3 regions of the Flavobacterium sp. PL12 genome follow, and region 3 is predicted to be linked to each of the others. Evidence: riboswitches for the same ligand, from Rfam matches in the RefSeq annotation. Region 3 holds a riboswitch; each other region holds the start of a gene.

Region 1 (7,052 bases), on a different contig from region 3:
ACGGAACTAACGTTGTCGGTGGTGTAACTCCTGGAAAAGGTGGAACAACTCACTTAGACAGACCTGTTTTCAATACTGTAAAAGATGCTGTTGAACAAGCAGGAGCTGACACAACTATCATTTTTGTACCGCCAGCATTTGCTGCTGATGCAATTATGGAAGCTGCAGATGCAGGTATTAAAGTAATTATTGCAATTACAGAAGGAATTCCTGTTGCTGACATGATTAAAGCAAACAGTTATGTTAAAGAAAGAAATGCAAGATTAATAGGTCCTAATTGTCCTGGAATTATTACTCCTGGTGAAGCTAAAGTTGGTATTATGCCAGGTTTCGTATTCAAAAAAGGAACTATAGGTATTGTTTCTAAATCAGGAACTTTAACTTATGAAGCTGCTGACCAAGTTGTAAAACAAGGTTTAGGAATCACAACTGCTATCGGAATTGGTGGAGATCCAATTATTGGAACTACTACAAAAGAAGCAGTAGAGTTGTTAATGAATGACCCAGAAACAGAATGTATCGTAATGATAGGTGAAATTGGTGGACAATTAGAAGCTGATGCTGCTCATTGGATTAAAGCTGATGGTAATCGTAAACCAGTTGTCGGTTTCATTGCAGGAGTTACTGCTCCAGCAGGACGTACAATGGGACACGCCGGTGCGATTGTTGGTGGATCTGACGATACTGCGGAAGCTAAAAAACAAATCATGAGAGAATGCGGTATTCACGTAGTGGATTCTCCAGCTGAGATTGGTAAAAAAGTAAAAGAAGTTTTAGGATAATCTTTTTCTAAATACAAATATTTTAAAAGCCTCGCATTTTGTGAGGCTTTTTTATTATAAAATGGAATTAAAGAATACCTTTGCACTTTATTAAAAATAGATGATTTATAGTTTTTTTAATAAATAACAAACGTAAACGAATGGTTTAGATACTGCTCAAGATTTTTAGAGCTCTATTTGAGGAAGCCAATTCAAATAAAAATATAATATATGTACAAGGAATTAAAAAAATTCAAAGTTACCAATCAGTTTTCATTTACAGCAGAAGATAGTTTAGCAGAAGTTTGCAATGCATCAGAAGGTTCTGGCGTATTTCTAGTTTATGCTGTTGGAGAAGAGAAAGAGCTAATTATGGTAGGTTCTACTGGAACCGTTCAAAATGACGGAACTTTGAAAATTAAAAATGGTGGTTTAAATGACAAAATTGTTGAAGGACACCAATTTGCAAAAACAGGAAGAAAATATTCTTGGCCAGCGCAAATGAAAATAGAAGATATTACTACTTTAGAAGTGGTTTGGTACGAAACTTTTAATGATAAAAGTAAAGCAATACCAACTGCAGTGGAAGGTCAAGTATTACAAAATTTCTTAGATGAAAATGGAAGATTGCCAAAATGGAATGTAGCTTTTTAAGTTATAACCAATAAATATACTATTATCTCTTAAAGACTTTACTTCGGTAAGGTCTTTTTTGTTTTATAATAATAATAATAATAATAAATGCTAATTTTTGTTTGTTTTTATAATGAAATATGAACTACTTTTGCAACCGTTATCACGAATCTCAATTATGAGATAGCAACCTGCAACAACGAGCAAGGTGCTAAAACGATAAGCCAAATCCTTTGGAAAAAATGTTGTTTTTATTCCCATTTAGCTTTTTAGTTTATCGTCGTAACAATTTTAATTCAAAAATTGATTATGATCCAAAATGCAAAAAATAATGGTAACCCATTCGCACTAATTCCTTTATTTATTTTTATCGCTACTTTTCTAGGAGTTGGCATTTTTCTGAATGATTTCTATGCTCTTCCTTCACCGGTTGCTGTATTAGTAGGTATAATAGCAGCATTCCTACTATTTAAAAATTCAACGCAAGAAAAAGTAAATACATTAATTGCTGGTTGCGGAGAAAGCAAAATTATGACTATGTGTCTTATTTATCTTTTGGCTGGAGCTTTTGCTGTGGTAAGTAAAGCTACCGGCGGAGTTGATGCAGTTGTAAGTCTAGGTATTAATAATATTGATGTTGCTTATTTCCCGCTAGGAATTTTTCTAATAGCAGCCTTTCTTTCTACAGCGACAGGTACTTCTGTAGGTGCTATAGTTGCTATTGGTCCCATTGCTGTTACTTTAGCGACGACAAGCGGTGCATCTTTACCACTAATTTCTGGTGCATTGCTAGGAGGTTCTATGTTAGGAGACAATCTTTCAATGATTTCAGATACAACAATTGCCGCAACTCAATCATTAGGCTGTAAACTGAAAGATAAATTCAAAATCAATTTATTTATAGCTCTACCCGCAGCTATTGTAACGATTGCATTGTTTTTTTACTTAGGATTAAACTCTGAGATTGTTCCGGTTACCATTCCCGTAAATGACTTTAATTGGCTTACAATTTTACCTTACGTATTAGTCATTGTTCTTGCAGTCATTGGAGTAAACGTTTTTTCTACTTTGATTATAGGAACTTTATTTGCTGGACTGATCGGATATTTTAGTGGTGACTTAACGCTTATGGTTTTTGCTCAAAAGATATATGAAGGATTTACAAGTATGACGGAGATATTCTTGTTATCTATGCTTTCTGGCGGATTAGCTGCAATGGTGGAAAAAGCAGGCGGAATTGATTATGTTTTATTCCAAGTCAAAAAACGAATTAAAAGTAAAAAATCAGCGCAAATGGGAATTGGAACTTTAGTTGGTCTCACTAATCTTGCAATTGCTAACAACACGGTATCCATTGTAATCACAGGAACAATAGCGAAAGAAATTAACGATGAATATCAACTTGATGCGAGAAAAACTGCTACAATTTTAGATATATTCTCTTGCGTAATACAAGGAATTTTACCTTATGGTGCTCAAGTTTTATTAATATTAAGTTTTGCTAATGGTCAGTTAAATTTTTTCGATTTGATTTCTAATGCTTGGTATCATTTACTGTTACTTATTTTTACATTGTTTGCTATTTATGTTAATTTCTGGGATAAATGGATTAATCGACTGATTTAAAATTAAAACAAGGCATTTACATTAATGTATATGGATTTCAATTTTTTTTAAAAAAGTAAATATTATATATTTGGCAGATATAAAATAGCCCTGATAGAAGTGAAAATCCTTTTATTTTTGTTGATTGCGCGGAACGAAGCAATGACATAAATAAAAGATTGTAGCGAATAGCAGGAAAAGCTCCAAATAAAAATTAAACTAAGTTTTAGAATATGAAATTACTAGAAGGAAAAGTAGCTATAATTACTGGCGCAAGTCGCGGAATAGGAAAAGGAATTGCAGAAGTTTTTGCTAAGCATGGAGCAAATGTAGCGTTTACATACAGTTCTTCTGTCGAATCAGCTTTAGCCTTAGAAAACGAACTAAATGCTCTTGGAATCAAGGCAAAAGGATATCAATCTGATGCTGCTGATTTCAATCAAGCACAAACTTTTGTAGAGGCTGTTTTAGCAGAATTTGGAACAGTTGATATTTTGATAAACAATGCTGGAATCACTAAAGATAACTTACTAATGCGAATGTCTGAAGAAGATTTTGACAAAGTAATTGATGTGAATTTAAAATCAGTATTTAATATGACAAAAGCCATTCAAAAGACCTTCTTGAAGAAACGTGCTGGTTCGATTATTAATATGAGTTCAGTAGTAGGAGTAAAAGGAAATGCAGGTCAAACGAATTATGCAGCTTCTAAGGCTGGAGTTATCGGCTTTTCTAAGTCAGTCGCTTTAGAATTAGGTTCTCGTAATATTCGTTGTAATGTTATTGCTCCTGGGTTTATAGAAACCGAAATGACAGCAAAATTAAATGAGGACGTTGTAAAAGGATGGAGAGATGGTATTCCATTAAAACGTGGCGGAACTACTGAAGATGTAGCTAACGCTTGTCTGTTCTTCGCTTCAGATATGAGCGGATATGTGACAGGACAAGTGATGAACGTATGTGGAGGAATGCTTACTTAATACTAGAGTAATCAGTTTTTAGATAAATATTTAAAACCTGAATTCTAATTACCGCTGGAATATGACAACAACGACGCTGCTATTACTACTTCTTTCATTATTAATAGCGGGGAGTTTGTCCTATTTTCAATATATTTTTAAAGTCAAAAACAAATCTAAAGTAAATTTGTTTTTGGCTTTTTTACGTTTTCTAACTATTTTTTCGATTTTAATATTACTTATAAATCCAATAATTACTAAGAATACATTTGAAATTGTTAAAACACCTTTGGCATTACTAGTCGATAATTCGAGCTCAATTTCATTTTTAAATAGTAATGAGAAAACTATTGAAGTATACAAACAAATAAGTGCCAACAAAGAAATTCAAGATAAATTTGAAGTACAGTCCTATCAGTTTTCAGATGAATTTGAATCTTCAGAATTATTTGATTTCGAAGGAACGCAAACTAATATTGCTAAGGCTGGAAAAGATTTAAAAAGTATTTATAAAAACACGTTGTATCCAACTGTTTTAATTACTGATGGTAATCAAACATCAGGAAATGATTATCTATACAGTTTTGGAGATGCAAATAAGGTTTATCCAATAATCGTAGGTGACACAACTCGTTTTTTAGATCTGAAAATAAATCAATTAAATGTTAATAAGTACGCTTTTTTAAAGGGCAAGTTTCCTGTAGAAGCTTTTTTACAGTACTCTGGTTCGAAAGATCTAACAGCAGACTTTACAGTTTCTCAAGGGAATTCGGTTTTAAGTAAGCAACGCATTTCGTTTTCCGCTAACTCAAAAACTGCCACAGTTAAGGTACTTTTACCTGCAGATAAAATTGGCACACAAATCTATAAAGCTACTATATCATCTGTAGAAAAAGAGAAAAATACTTATAACAACACTAAGAATTTTGTTGTGGAAGTCATTGATCAAAAAACTAATATAGCTATTGTTTCAAGTATTAATCATCCTGATTTAGGTTCATTTAAAAGAGCTATTGAAAGTAATGTTCAACGCAAAGTAACGATTCTTAAACCCAATGAAATCAAATCATTACAAGATTATAATGTTTTGATTTTGTACCAACCCACAACTGAATTTAAATCGCTATTCGAAAGCAATAAAATAGCTAGAATTAATACTTTTATAATTACTGGTAACAGTACCGACTTTACTTTTTTAAACCAACAACAGAGTAATCTAAGTTTTAAAATGAGTGCTGGAAAAGAGGACTACTTGGCTGTTTTTAATGGGCAGTTTAATGCTTTTTCAACTGAAAATATTGGTTTTGAAAATTTACCTCCATTACAAAATCCATACGGAACAGTCAGTGTGAATGGATCGGTTTCTGTTTTGCTTTCATCTAAAATTCGAAACATAGATACAAATTTTCCTTTACTTGCCTTTACTGAAAATCAAGGCAGGCGCAGCGCCTATCTTCTTGGTGAAAATACATGGAAATGGAGATTGCAAACTCATGTTGCGAATCAATCTTTTGAAAAATATGATATTTTTATTGATAAAATAATTCAATTTTTATCCACAACTGCAGGAAAGAAATCTTTAGTTGTTGAGCACGAACGATTTTATAACTTTGGTGCGGGAATTGAAATATCAGCTCAGTATTTTAATAAAAATTACGAGTTTGATGAAAAAGCTCGTTTGACAATAGCTGTGACAAATAGCACAACGAAAGAAACTAAAAATTATGACTTGCTAAAAAGTAGTAATTATTACAAAGTTAATCTCGATGGACTTAAAGCTGGTGCATATAATTTCACTGTGAGAGAACTAAATACTAACAATGTATATTCTAGTAATTTTGAGATTCTTGATTTTGATATCGAAAAGCAATTTGTAAATCCAGATGTTGAGAAGTTGACTCAATTAGCAGCTCAAACTAGTGCTAAAGCTTATTTTCCAAATCAAATCGACGCTTTAATCAAATCGCTTTTAGAAAATGAAGAATATAAAGCAATCCAGAAAAACATTGTTGTTAAAACTCCTTTAGTTGACTGGATCTGGCTACTAGTATTTATATCAATTTTATTAGCGACGGAATGGTTTGTTCGCAAATACAACGGTCTACTTTAAAAGAATGAAAACAGAAAAATTATGGATTTTAGGCTAAAAGTTTTTTATACCGTCGCAAAACGGTTAAGTTTTACAAAAGCTGCGACAGAATTGTTTATTACTCAGCCGGCAATTTCTAAACACGTAAATGAACTAGAAGAACAATATAAAATTAAGCTTTTTGAAAGAAATGGCTCAAGAATATCATTGACAACTGCTGGAGAAGTATTACTAAAACATAGTGCGGGTATTTTTGATATTTATCGAGAAATTGATTTTGATATGAGTGCTCTTATAAATGAACGATCAGGAGTATTACGAATAGGCGCAAGCACTACCATTTCGCAATATATAATACCACCAATTCTAGCACGTTTTCATCAGAAAATGGAAAACATTAAAATCAATTTACTAAATGGTAATACGGATCAAATTGAAAGTGCATTATTAAGTAAAGAAATTGAAATTGGAATTGTTGAAGGTGCATCTAAAAATAAGTCTATAAAATACACACCGTTTCTAAAGGACGAATTAGTATTAGTATGCAGGAGTTCTAATCCTTTTGCTAGCAAAGAAGAAGTAACTCAAGAAGATTTAAAGCAAATGAATTTTCTAATTCGGGAGCAAGGTTCTGGAACACTTGAAGTTATTGAACATGCTTTAAAGCCATTTCAACTCAAATTAGCAGATTTGAACATCGAGATGGAATTAGGCGGTACTGAAAGTATAAAATCCTATTTATTAAATTCTGATTGCGTTGCGTTTATCTCAATTTACGCGATTGAAAAAGAACTTAAAAATAATGAATTCGCAATATTAGATGTAAAAAATTTAAGTATTGAACGCTATTTCTATATTATCAGTTTGCAAGGTAAAAAAGATTCTCTTTCAGATTTATTTATTAAAACATTAGCCACTTACTATAACTTACCGTTATACTAGAGTTCTTATTGTGATGATGGAATGTTATTTAATCGACTGATCTTTGTAGGGTAATAATTAAAT
Region 2 (7,052 bases), on a different contig from region 3:
AAATTACTTTTATTCAAAAAATAATTTCCTATCTCAATCAGAAAGGATTTATTGAAAAGCAATTATTAACTCAATCTCCATTTAACGAGCAACACGATCAGGGTATTTTCGGAATTTTCCCTGAAGAAGATAAAGCGATGAGAATCATAAAAGTTATCAATGAGGTAAACGAAAATGCAATGTTTGCTTAGTAATTCTCTAATCCTTTTAATAGTCGTTCTTTAATTTTGTCTTGTAAATATTGAGGTTCTATGACCTTTACGCTTTCACCGTAGGACAAAATCAATCGCTCTAATTCATAGTTAGGCATCACTTTAATCTTCAACTCTAAAGTAAATTCATCAATCCATTTGTGCTTTTGGGTTTCGTGTATCGATTTATTCTCCATGTACTTTCCAGTCAATTGGTTAAAATGCAATACAACATTTTCTAAAACAGCATCTACCCCTTTACTCACACCGATCATATCTGAAAAATAGTCTTGCCAATATATCGAATCGTTAACTATAAAAGACGTAGAGCTTGGTTTTACATCCACTATTCTATCAATAGCAACATTCCAGTCTGATTTAAAACTTTCGTGATGGAAACCAAACAAAAACCAACGATTATTGTATTCTTTTAGATAGTATGGATGAAAAATATAAGTATAAGGCTCTTCTGTTTTAAAATCTTTATAGGTAATTTCTAAAGGTGTTTTATTTTGTACCGCATTATACAATGTACTAAAATGCTCAATACCTTTTAAATCTTGTGATCTGTCAAAACCAATAAACGGTTTTTCATTAGTTGATACTTTCAAATCAGTTTTTAGCTTTGCTATAATCTCTTGAATACCTTCAAACTGAGGCATACCTTCAAATTGTGAAAGCACTTGAATGGCGGACTGAAACTGATCCATCTCTATTTCATTTAAAGGAGCATTATTAATTGAATAGTCTAAATCTTCATACCGGTAGATTCTTTTTTTGCCATCTTTAATGTCTGCTAATTCAATGCCCCAACCCTCACCACTTTTCATAAATGCAATATCGTCTTGTAGTTGACGAAGCTTAATACACTGACTTTCATCATCAAACAAATCGAGGAGCTTGTCATTAACAGTCGTTAATAGCACATCGATAGTAAAATTCTTATAAGGATTCTTGAAACATGAGTCCAAAATTTTATATCGCACTAAAGGTTTTTTGGTGACAGCCATAATATAAAGTGATTTAAAATGGTTAGATTTGATGCAATACTACACATTAAATTTTAATATGCATTATATCTGCATAGTTAATGCTGTCTTTTGTATCAAAATAAGAAAATATGATTAAGAAAATAGGAGTTGAGAATTTTAGAGTATTCAAAGAATTTACAGAATTTGAAATTAAACCAATAACACTGCTTGTTGGCCCAAACAATGCTGGTAAAAGTTCTTTTACTAAATTACTGCTTTTGTTAAAGAATGGAGTTGAAAAATTAAATTTCGAAGATGGTTTACACAATCTTCAAAGATTTGATAAAGTATTAAATTGGAAGACAGATAATAAGCTTTTAAAGATTCGCTACGACAATCAATTAGATTTTTTGGAAGATAGTTTTAAGGTTGATGTTTTATATGGTAAAGCTTTGGGTAGTGATGGTTTAATGATGGGAATTAATATATTAAACGGTAAAGAAAATTTAATGACTTTTGCATTAGGAAGTTATAGTCTTTTATATTTCAATATCGATTTAATGATTTCTTTAATTTATAATGATGCAACGACTAGTTTTTCTGATGTCGATGATGGACGAGTATTTGATTATCCAGAAGAGGACGGTGAGCTTTCTGAAGGGATTGCTTACGATGGAGATTTATCTCTTGAAAATTTCGAAGAGATTTATGATAATAATGGCGAAATTCTTACTCATCGTGGTAATAATCACATTGGAAAGATTGTATTGAAACACGAAATTAGAAAATTAGAAAAGGATTATTTGTTATATGACGTTTTTATAAAAGGTGAAAAAGCTACTGAATATTATAAAGAGAAAATTATCGAACTTCAAAAATCAGAATTTTCTAAAATAGAGGGCTATTCTTCTTCAATCGATATAATTAATAACTTAAATGATTGTTTGCTCTATGCAAATGAAAAAGTTAAATATCAAATAAAATCTAATTTTTCAGAGGTGTTAAATGAAAAAGATATTGAAATAAGAGAAACAAGATTAGGTAGGTTATTAATGACTGAAAAATTATTTGAGCCATCTTACACATCTGATAATTTATTATGGAATAAGTCAGATAATCGAACGACAAATTACCAAAAAACTTTCTTTCAGCAGTTTGCTAATTTATTGCAAGGTTTAGATGAGGATTTTAATACTATAGAGTATATTTCTGCAAACAGAGGAAGTCAGAAACGAATCCTTAACAATAAGTCCGAAAATGATATTGACAAAATTGTATTAGACTTCTTCAATAAATCGGATAAAAACAGAGTTTATCTCGAAAAGATATTTACTGTTTTAGAAATTCCGGGAAAGCTTACGGTTGAGCGATTTGAGAATGTTATATCTGTTGTGTACTTAACAATTAATGACAAAAAAGTTGCATTGTCTGATCTTGGATTTGGCTATTCACAACTGATTCCAATAATTTTAAAAATAGCAACCCTTACAGCATCTATTAATAAAACAGATGGTGTTTTTAATCCAGGAGAGCATCAAAATAATATGTATAGTTTTAGAGAATATAAAGAAAATATAATACTAATAATCGAAGAGCCGGAAGCCAATTTGCACCCTAGTTTACAGTCTAAATTAGCAGATATGTTTGTAGTAACTATTGAATATTACCCATACATTAATTTTATTATAGAAACCCATAGTGAATATCTCATACGCAAATTACAATTTTTAACTGCCAGTAAGAAAGTTGGAACCGATAAATCGATTATTTATTATTTCAATGCTGATAAATATGTCACAGCAACGGAACCTAAAGTCAAGCCTATTGAAATTAGAGCTAATGGAAACCTAAGTGATACTTTTGGACCTGGTTTTTATGATGAAACTACTCGTTTGCAATTTGACTTGATGAAATTGAATCAAGAACAAAATAATTAAGATATGGAGTTGTATATCGAAAAGGAGTTTTTAGATGACTTTCATGGCAGATATAATGAAAATATGCTTTCGGCTTCACAGAAAATTGTAGCTACGATTCTAAAAGAGTATGCAGAAGTAGAATGGTTCATTGATTGTGAAATTGAATCCATAGAAAAAATGGAAACTCTTAAAAATGAAAATCCATTTTTCCATGCTCGCAGTATTTACAGCAGTCCTATTGCTATAAAATCAATTAAAGAACATTTTTTTGAAAGGTCAAAATGTGATCAAACTTTAATTTTTACACAAAAGGATGAGGATTGGTTCGGCGAGGCGGAACGCAAAGGCGCACTTTGTTTTTCAATAAGTAACTATAAGGACAAAATAGAAAATATTGTTAGAATATGTCATTTTAAGATTGATTTGAGCGAGAAATTTGCGGGATGGGAAAACACCATGGAAAACATTCGAAAATTAATTCCATTAAACAAAATCATAGTAAACGATTCCTATTTACTTGATAAACCTGAATTTTATGAGAATAGTGTTTATCCTTTGATAAAAGCAATTTCAAAGAATAAAAAAACGCTAAAACACTTTTATACTGATTTTCTAAACAAGGTAAATTTTAATAAAGTTGATGTATATAATTTTTTACAACAAAAATATTCAACTTCAGAAATTAGAATTATACAGAACAATGTCGATGAATTAAAATCGCACGACAGACTGTTGTATTCCAACCATTATATTATTGATTGCGCTATTGGTTTTAATTTTAATCCTCGAATTAGTTCCAACTCACAAATAATCATTGAAACTATTTTTGAAAAATACACCTATAATAGGTTGCGTAATCACTTGAGAAAAACGAGTCAACATTTTCAATGTTTAGTAGAAGAAAAGAAAATAAACGCATATTATCCAAATTAAAGACTTTCTTTTCGTAGTTGAATAGAATAGTAGTAATTATTAACTAGATTTTAATTTTTAGTGAAGATTAAATAAAACAACAGTTCAAAATACTTAAAACCCATGGATCAAGTTAAAATTAAATTGCTAAAGCAACTCTCATCCATCGGTGATGTTACTTTTTTCACAGAGAATAAAAAATATATTATAACAACACAGGAAAAAACTCCTTTAAATACGCAAGCAAATACTGTATTACACTTTTTTGAGAAGCTAGACATAAGTATGATAAACTCAATTTTGGATGTAAGTTTCACTTATCAACATTTCACAAAGGGAGATTTCATCGGCAAACTTGATGATGCTTTTAATGAACTTCTTGATGCTGGCGACACTTATCTAACTAGACATAGTGGTTCGTGTAACTCTCAAAGCTGTAACTTCAATTGTAAAGGTTACTCTTTTATTGGAAACAATTCCAATAATTATTTTGATTTAATTTTTGATATCAAAGAGGGAATTGTTCACGACATTTATGAATGTAGTAATTTTAAGTGCGATGAAAAAAATTTAAAGAAAAATATCATGATAGAGATTGACAAGTCTAATATGCCATTTTAGAAAGGCATTAAACGCTTTGTAATCTTTACAATTTATTCTCAGAATTTATAATTCTTATAATAATGATACTATTTCAATCAATAAAAATTAGAGTAATTAGCATTCTTTAAAAAGCAGCGCTAAACAGTTTACAATAATTTTAAAATATTAGATTTTTATACTCCTTATTGATCTACAATATTTAACATTTATCAGTTTAAAATCATCAAGTTATTTTTAAGAATTTTAACTACAGACAAAGAAAATTACATATAAAATTTGATATTGTAGTTCTGTGAATGAATTTTATAGTAGTGATTATTGACAGTTCATATTTTTTCATTGTTTACTCTATCCAAAATATAAAATGTAAAACTGTAATATGTTACAACAAGGTATAACTTGCATATCTCGATTTTTTTTTATAATATTTGTCAAAGCATCAAGAATTACACATTTGTGTAATGCCAACCGATCAACTCAAGACACGGTGGCTTAGAATGCGGGACAGTCGTTCAAATGTATTGAGAAACCACAATTCTTTATCGCATTTTACGACATAGCAAAAACTATAATTTAAAATTGTTATGTTATGTATACTAAAAGTATTCAGTTAAAAGAAATCCTAAAGCACCAATCAGGTAGCGATATTGATCATTATGTAGGCTTAAAAACACAATGGCATAGTTGCGAAAATCGCAATTTAGTTGTGTCTCCAATGATTGAGGACAAATTCACTCCATTAGGAATCGAAATCAGCCACAGCGCTCTCACAACACAACTTGATTTTACCGGAGTAACTCCTGACGAGATTTTGTTATTTGATAGTGAAAAACAATTCACAGGAAAAACATTTAGTCTACATGAAGGAAGTGGTACTTTCAAAGTAGAGACCCAAGCCCGTTTTATACTCATCTGGAATACGAAAAAAGATGAAAAAACTAGGCGAGATTTACAAAACTTCAACTGTAAAACTTTACTACTTGATGATGACCTTGCTTACACTATTAATAGGATTTCTGGGTATTACGGTAAATTCCCTTATTTTATTTTAAAACATCCTAAATCGCCTTGTTACACACAAATTCCTATTCACTTAGTTGAAGATGAAGCTTCAGCAAGCCACTTACCCGGAAGCGTATTATCAATTGCTAGTGAAATATTAGAAGATAAAACTCAAAAAGAGTCGCTACTACTCTATCATTTTGAAAAGGTTTATGAAAAAATCAGTATTGATTCAAATCAACCCAAGGATTTAGCCTTGATTCTAAGTTCAGATTCAGCTCATTACTTACCGAAAGAGAATAATAAATCAAGATTTATGAATAGTATCCCCTATGGTGGAGTTTTGCTAGATTTAAATGGTCATATTATCGCACAATCTACCCAACATTTTATTAAATAAATAGTCATTTCTACGATCCTCATTGTCATTCTTTTCAAGAAGGACAGGACGGATTATGAATTATAAAGTACACATAAATATGCTGACGTATACCGATTCCGATTTTTTAAAACCAGTTTTTTCGACATTAGTGATTAAAGTTTCAAGTATTGTAAAATGCTTTCAATCCATAGAGAATTTTGTAACCACATATAATTATGGCGGACAAACAAATGGTGTGCTATTAATTGCAGCCGAAATGTGTATGCCTGCATTTCGATTAGAAGCTTTTGCTGCTGACGTGCTAATTCCTTTTGGCATGAAATTGAATGATGATTTTGCCTTTATTGATGAAAGACAAATTGAAGGCGTTCGAAATACGAATTCTTACAACGTAAATATTGAACATCCAGATTGTGACAATACCAATTGGTTAAAAGGAATGATTATTGAAAAAGGGAATTATATTTGGTACAGTGATCCAGATTTAACTGAATTTGAAAAAGAAACTAATTTCAGATTATTTAAGAACCTTTGTTATAATGAACCTGAAAAATTCAACCTCAATCCTCGAGTTATTAAATTAGATGATACCTATGTACATTATACAGTTAGTGGTTTAGACATGTATTATAAGTTGCATCGAGATGCTTTATGGTATAATGAGAAAGTTTATGGAGATTGTAAATTTAACTAAAAAGAATGAATATAAAAAGTAGTGTTTCAAAGACCTTTACCGCTCAAGCCACCATTGGTTTGTATAAAGGCTATTCGGATGAAATTATTTTAATAAGTGACTTTAAAAAGAAGCTATATAACAGACAGCAACAAATTAAAAAAGAATTTGATGTAGTGCTGAGCGTAAAACTTGCACTATGTGAAATTGTTTTTCTGGGACAAGAAGAGCCATCGGTTACCTTAGAGTTTATTCAGTATCCTAAATTTCCAGTAGCTGAGCCACTTCTTAAAAAAGCAATTATTCATCTAATAGAACTGTTGATGGAAGACCTTGATCAAAATCGCACAGTAATAGTGTTTCAAGACGAGACTATTTGCCTGGAAAAATCAAACGAAA
Region 3 (7,052 bases):
ATCGCTTCACAAAAGGATGCCGCTACTATCCCTCACGCAGTTTTGTACTCTGTCATTGCGAGGAACGAAGCAATCCTATTTCTTTGCCCTTATGATGCGATTCCTTTGCGTAATTCCTCTCAACTTGCCAGAATGATCTCCTCTATAGCTTTTTTCTTGGAAAATATTTATTCTCCTTGTGGGCACGAGCATGACGCTCGCGCTCGCAGGGTATTCTCTGTCATTGCGAGGAACGAAGCAATCCTACTAGTTGCTCTCGTGATGCGATTCCGTCGTTCCTCGGAATGACTCACTTGATGCTTTTATTTCTTGAGCACGTTTAGTCTCCTTGTGGACACGAGCTAGACTCTCGCACTCGCAAATGATTTATCCTATTCCAATATTTTTTTTACTGACAAACACCCAATGTCCATTTTCTTTTGTAAAATAATATCTGTCCTTGGTCATAGCTATTCCAATCATTTTTTTAACATCGATAGTCGCTTTGTACTTGTCAACTTTGAAATTTGAAAAACTCACAAACAAAAAATTGATATCATCATTATTAACCTTTACTATCTCTATATTATAATTTGATTTGAAATTAACTAAATCATTTCTATTAATAATGAAACTTGAATTGTAGTCTTTTATATTTTGAACTAAAACAGAATCAATTAACCCTATTTTTATCTGCTCAATTTTAACGTTTTTAAACTCTTCTGAAGTAGGCATTTTACTTGTATCAAAACGCTCAACAGAATCTAACAAAACATTTATATTTTGAATAATTAATTCTCGACCGCTATCAATTTTGATTTCTTGCTTACAACTTGAAAAAAACATCAAACTAAAAAGTACAAATAATGCATTGATTTTTTTTAACATAGCTTCTAATTTTTAATTCATTTCTAAATAAAAAAAGATTTACATCATAACAGTCAAAACTCTCCATTTATAAGTTTAAAACTTTGACAAAGGTTATTAGTGTTTTACATCACCGCAGTCGAAACTCTTGGTTTATAATCCTTAGCAATATCTGCAATCAACTTGATGTGTTGTGGAGTTGTTCCACAACAACCACCTATTATATTTACTAAATTATCGTCTAAATACGTTTTGATTTGGGCTTGCATTTCTTCTGGTGTTTCATCGTATTCTCCAAAAGCATTTGGCAATCCTGCATTAGGATGCGCCGAAACATTAAATGATGTGTTATGAGATAATGTTTGCAAGTATGGTTTCAATAAGTCAGCTCCAAGCGCACAATTGAAACCTACACTTAATAATGGAATGTGTGAAACTGAAACTAAAAATGCTTCAACCGTTTGTCCTGAAAGTGTTCTTCCTGATGCATCGGTAATTGTTCCTGAAACCATGATTGGGATTTCAATATTGCGTTCGTCTTTGACTTCTTCAATAGCAAAAAGCGCTGCTTTAGCATTCAAGGTGTCGAAAATAGTTTCTACAAGTAATATATCGCAGCCACCATCCATCAAGGCTTCTACTTGCTGCTTGTAAGCTTTGCGCAAATCATCAAAAGTTACTGCTCTATACCCTGGATCATTCACATCTGGCGACATACTTGCCGTTCTATTTGTTGGTCCTACTGAACCTGCTACAAAACGAGGTTTCTCTGGATTTCTAGCGGTAAAGTCATCAGCAACTTCGCGAGCAATTTTTGCAGATTGAAAATTCATTTCGTATACAAAATCTTGGAGATGATAATCAGCCATTCCAATAGTGGTACTCGAAAAAGTGTTCGTTTCTATGATGTCTGCTCCTGCATCAAAATATTTAGCATGAACTTCTTTTATCGCTTTGGGTTGGGTCAGTGATAGTAAATCATTATTTCCTTTAAGTGAATGTGGGAAATCTTTAAAACGCTCTCCACGAAAATCTTCTTCGGAGAAATTGTAGCGTTGTAACATAGTTCCCATTGCGCCATCAAGAATAAGAATTCTCTCTTTTATGGCCTTTTGAATATCTGACATAATCGTTTATTTCTTAAAAACCTCTTTGTTATAGAGATCTGTACATTTTATTAATACTAACAAAAATTCAATATATAAACTGCTTAGCCCCGATGGAAACGGCATCCTTTTTATGCTGAATTTATTTCAGTATAAAAAGATACAGTGAACAGCGGGAAAATTATTAGCAAAAAAGCATAATAATTCGCTCCTAAAACTGAAATTAATTCAGTGGGCTAAATATCGATATGTTATCAAGAAAAATTTTGAGAAATACTGCTGTGAGTATTCGTGTGTTATCTATCTTAATTACTGAAATAAATTCAGCATAAAGTAGAATGTAGCACCTTCTTTAAAAGATAAAGGGTTGCTAAGGTTTCATTGGGTCTTTCCCTCCGCCTTTCGTGATAACTGTCAATAAATATATGAACAATGCAAAGTAAAGACATAGCGCTACTACTTGCAAGTAATAACGCTATATTTTTTAACTATTTTATGGGAAATTGTTAAACTATTGCTTTAACCACTGCTTTTGGAGCTTCTTTACGAGTTCCATCAAAGCCGTCTACTCCAGCAACCGTAGTGTATTTTAGAACATATTTCTTACCTGGATTTATGATCTGGTATGCAGCTTGACACATTAAAGTTGCTTCGTGGAAGCCACAAAGTATTAATTTTAATTTTCCTGGATAGATATTTACGTCACCTATTGCAAAAATACCCGGAATATTAGTTTGATAATCTAAAGCATTATTTACTTTGATTGCATTCTTTTCAATTTCTAATCCCCAATCTCCAATAGGACCTAATTTAGGTGTAAGACCAAAAAGTGGAATAAAGAAATCTGTAGCAATTGTTCTTTGTGCTCCGTTTTCATCTAAAACAACCGATTCGATATGTTCGGCGCCATTTATACCGATAACCTCTGCCGGTGTGATTAATCTTATTTTTCCAGCATCTTTTAATTCTTGTACTTTTTCAACAGAATCTAGAGCACCTCTGAATTCGTTTCTTCGATGAACTAACGTTACTTCTGAAGCAATATTAGACAGGAAAATACTCCAATCTAAAGCAGAATCTCCACCTCCAGCGATAACAACTTTCTTATCTCTAAATTCCTCTGGATCTTTTATAAAATATTTAATTCCTTTATCTTCATAGAAATTAATCCCATCAATAAGTGGTTTTCTTGGTTCAAAACTTCCTAAACCACCTGCAATCGCAATTACTGGAGCGTGAAATTGTGTTCCTTTATTAGATGTAACTATAAAAGTTCCATCATCTTGCTTTTCTATTGTTTCTGCTCGTTCTCCTAACGTAAATCCAGGTTCAAACTGCTTAATTTGTTCCATTAAGTTATCAACTAAATCCCCAGCTAAAACTTCTGGAAATCCTGGAATATCGTATATTGGTTTTTTAGGGTATAATTCTGAAAGTTGCCCTCCTGCTTGTGGCAACGCATCTAGTATGTGGCATTTTAACTTTAACAAACCGGCTTCAAAAACAGCAAATAAACCTGTTGGACCAGCTCCTATTATAAGAATATCAGTTTTAATCATTACATTACTATTTATAGTCATTTTTTGAGTTTACAAAGAAACGAATATTTGCTTCTCCTTTTTATGATTTTTATCATTCCTTTAAATCTACAGGAACTTTTTATATATTTTTTAACGTTTCAGTAATCTTATTCATTTTTTCAACTTTTTCTTCAAAGTTTCCTTTCAATGTTTTCCGATATTCATTTAAGTTTTCTACCATTTTATTAATATCATCTGGGATTACTTCTTCAAAAAATTGTCGCAGCCTTTTAGCTGTTGTCGGAGATTTACCATTAGTTGATATAGCAATTTTTACGTTGCCTTTAGTGACAATTCCGCCCAGATAATAATCACACAATTGAGGCGTATCAGCGATATTGCACAGCAAATATCTTTCTCTTGATAAGTTGTAGATCTTCTTATTGACTTCTAAATCATCCGTGCAAGCAATAACCAAATGCCTTTTTTTAAGCATTCTTTTCCTGAATTTTTTCATTGTCAGTTTTACCGAATCATGTTGATGTACTAAATCGACTAATTCTGGTAAAAATCGCGGAGCTACAACTTCAACGATAGCTTTCGGGCTAGATTTTAATAAAAAAGATAATTTTTCTAATCCTACATTTCCGCCGCCAACAATAAGTACATTTAGCTGATGCACTTTTAAAAAAATGGGATACAATTCATTCCTCTCCCCTAACCCCTCTCCGAAGGAGAGGGGAGCCGAGTCGTGAATTTTGGAAAATGATTCTTCTTGTTTCATTACAATCGTATTTTAGAAGAGACAAATTCTTCGTAAAAGCCTTTTAACTTATTACTTTCTTTGACAACTTCACCAATTACGATAATCGCAGGAGAACTCAATTTGTTCTCTGCAACGACTTTTTGAATGCTATCGATTGTTCCAATTCCTACTTTTTCCTGAGGTGTTGTTCCGTTTTGAATAATTGCAACTGCCATTTCTCCTTTAGACACTTTTTGGAATAAAGCAACAATTTCATCTAACTTGCTCATACCCATCAATATTACTACTGTTGCTGTTGATTGAGCCGCTAAAGCAACATCATTAGACAATTTTCTTGTCGAAGTTGTTCCCGTAATTACCCAAAAGCTCTCTGAAACTCCTCTCTTTGTCAACGAAATTCCTTGCATTGCAGGAACCGCAATCGAGGATGAAATTCCAGGAATTACAAATGTGGGAATTCCAAAACTTTCTACGAATTCTATTTCCTCACTTCCTCTTCCAAAAATAAATGGATCTCCACCTTTCAACCGAACCACATGGCCATAAGTCAGCGCATTGTCTACAATTAATTGGTTAATTTCCTCTTGCGTGTATGCATGGTAACCCTTTCTTTTTCCAACAAATATTTTTAATGCGTTTTTAGGTGCAAAAGATAATAGTTCATCATTTGATAGCGCATCGTACAAAACGACATCGGCTTCTGCCAAAGCTTTTGCTCCTTTTATTGTTAGTAAATCTGGATCTCCTGGACCCGCACCAACTAAAGTTACTTGAGGTTTGATTCTATTTTTCATATATTAATTCTTTAGCTCTGAACTCTTCTATAGTATCAAAAAAGGTGATTGCTTGTTGTATGTATTTTTTGGCGAAGGCCTCAGAAGGCTCATTCTTATTGATTTGGAAAACTAAATCTTTGAATGAAGTTTGAAAGGGAATTTTATTTGTTTCTACAAAAACGGTATCAAATAATTCTATTATTCCTGCCTGATGATTCGTTTTTTGGTTTTCAGAAAGTAACAGTGCTTTGGCACCATTTACAAAACCGGAATAGGCGTGATAAATAGCGTCTGACCATTTTTTCTCTTCGAAAGCTTCTCTCGCAAAAGTTAATTTGTCTTTAGCTTCTAATAATAAAGTCGCTACTAAATCAATCACGACGCCAGCACATTCACCAACTCCAACAGCCTTCACGTAATTATCAGCATTTCCCCAATCAACAAAGTCAGCTTCTGTGAGGTTGGTTATATTAGCTAAAGGTTTTAAAATTTCGTAGAAATACTTCTCACCTTTTTCTTCATAATAATTCACAAATGAAGATCCATTTGCATTTGCATCGAAATCATTTAAAATATATCGCAACGCTTCAGGTCCTCGTCGGCTGGGAATTTTGATTACTTTATCAGCAAAACGACCTTTCCCGTTTCTTAGGTTTCCACCACCCAAAAGAACTTGCAAAGCAGGAGCAACTAATTTTCCAGCATTAATTGACATTCCTTGAAAACCAATTGCTGACATATTATGTTGTCCGCAAGCATTCATACAACCGCTAATTTTAATTTCAATTTCGCTGTTGTTTTTATAGTAAGGATATTCGGCTTCAATAACTTTCTCAAGTTCTTCTGCAATTCCGGTGCTGCTTGCGATTCCGAGATTACAAGTATCAGTCCCTGGACAAGCGGTGATATCAGCAGTAGAATTATATCCTAGAGCGACCATATCTAATTTAGCCAATTCTTGATAAAAGAAAGGAAGATTTTCGTCTTTTACATTCCTAATAACAATATTCTGACGCAGTGAAAAACGCAATTCATTGGCCGCATAATTTTTTATTAAGTCTGCTAAAATTCTCGCTTTGTCCGTATAAAAATCACCTAAAAGTACTTTGATACCTATAGCAACATATCCTTTTTGTTTTTGCGGGATAACATTAGATTTTTTCCACTTTTCATAAGCGGAGGCATCCGTAATCGTAACTTTTGGCACTTCCAATAAAGTTTCTGGAATAGTTTCATCAAATCCTGCAATGTCGATTTCGTATGTCTCAAAAGCGATTGCTTTTTTCTCTTTTTCAACCAATTCTAGAAAAGCTTCTTTTCCTATATCTTTGATTAAAAACTTCATACGTGCTTTCATTCTTTTATTGCGTTCCCCATGTCTATCAAAAACGCGAATGATACCTTCAGCCGTTGGAACAATTTCGTTTGCGGGAATAAAATCGCTTAAAAGTTCTGCGTGAATAGGTTGAGAACCTAATCCACCACCAAGCATCACTTTGAATCCTCTTTTTCCATTAACAATTTTTGGAATAAATCCTAAATCATGTAAATAACTTAGAGCAGTATCTTCATCAGACGAAGAAAATGAAATTTTGAATTTACGTCCCATTTCTTGGCAAATAGGATTTCGCAACAAATATTGAAACATTCCGTGCGCATAAGGAGACACATCAAAAGGTTCGTTGACATCAACACCCGCTAATTCGCTCGCTGTAATATTACGAACCGTATTTCCACAAGCTTCACGCAATGTGATATCATCTTTAGCTAAATTTGCCCAAAGTTCAGGTGTTCTGTCTAGACTGACATAGTGAATTTGGATATCTTGACGAGTGGTAATATGCAAACGGCCTGTTGAATATTCATCAGAAACTTTTGTAATACGCACTAATTGCTCGCTAGTAACTTTTCCAAAAGGTAATTTAATGCGTATCATTTGAACTCCTTCTTGGCGCTGACCGTAAATTCCTCGTGCTAAACGAAGACTGCGAAAACGTTCTCCATCAATTGTTCCGCCACGAAAAGCATGAATCTTTTT

Evidence for each region. Region 3 has a riboswitch for S-adenosylmethionine ahead of RCH19_RS06950 (homocysteine S-methyltransferase family protein). Riboswitches for the same ligand answer to the same signal wherever they lie in the genome.
Region 1: another riboswitch for S-adenosylmethionine. It lies ahead of RCH19_RS04610 (Na+/H+ antiporter NhaC family protein); the one in region 3 lies ahead of RCH19_RS06950 (homocysteine S-methyltransferase family protein).
Region 2: another riboswitch for S-adenosylmethionine. It lies ahead of RCH19_RS11270 (hypothetical protein); the one in region 3 lies ahead of RCH19_RS06950 (homocysteine S-methyltransferase family protein).

What each region holds. Positions count from the first base shown of each region.
Region 1 covers NZ_JBANDI010000006.1:78,899-85,950, forward strand. Annotated here, with positions in the region: gene sucD (succinate--CoA ligase subunit alpha) at 1-782, shown strand, start outside; gene RCH19_RS04605 (hypothetical protein) at 993-1,415, shown strand; SAM-I-IV-variant riboswitch at 1,550-1,647, shown strand; gene RCH19_RS04610 (Na+/H+ antiporter NhaC family protein) at 1,704-3,020, shown strand; gene fabG (3-oxoacyl-[acyl-carrier-protein] reductase) at 3,233-3,979, shown strand; gene RCH19_RS04620 (hypothetical protein) at 4,041-6,068, shown strand; gene RCH19_RS04625 (LysR family transcriptional regulator) at 6,090-6,989, shown strand.
Region 2 covers NZ_JBANDI010000023.1:15,417-22,468, forward strand. Annotated here, with positions in the region: gene RCH19_RS11245 (DEAD/DEAH box helicase family protein) at 1-191, shown strand, start outside; gene RCH19_RS11250 (WYL domain-containing protein) at 188-1,201, opposite strand; gene RCH19_RS11255 (DUF3696 domain-containing protein) at 1,312-3,099, shown strand; gene RCH19_RS11260 (hypothetical protein) at 3,103-4,014, shown strand; gene RCH19_RS11265 (hypothetical protein) at 4,117-4,614, shown strand; SAM-I-IV-variant riboswitch at 5,028-5,126, shown strand; gene RCH19_RS11270 (hypothetical protein) at 5,186-5,998, shown strand; gene RCH19_RS11275 (hypothetical protein) at 6,054-6,674, shown strand; gene RCH19_RS11280 (hypothetical protein) at 6,680-7,052, shown strand, end outside.
Region 3 covers NZ_JBANDI010000011.1:59,701-66,752, reverse strand. Annotated here, with positions in the region: gene RCH19_RS06955 (hypothetical protein) at 367-867, opposite strand; gene RCH19_RS06950 (homocysteine S-methyltransferase family protein) at 972-1,973, opposite strand; SAM riboswitch class I at 2,246-2,366, opposite strand; gene RCH19_RS06945 (NAD(P)/FAD-dependent oxidoreductase) at 2,459-3,511, opposite strand; gene RCH19_RS06940 (bifunctional precorrin-2 dehydrogenase/sirohydrochlorin ferrochelatase) at 3,612-4,256, opposite strand; gene cobA (uroporphyrinogen-III C-methyltransferase) at 4,256-5,032, opposite strand; gene RCH19_RS06930 (HEPN domain-containing protein) at 5,022-7,052, opposite strand, start outside.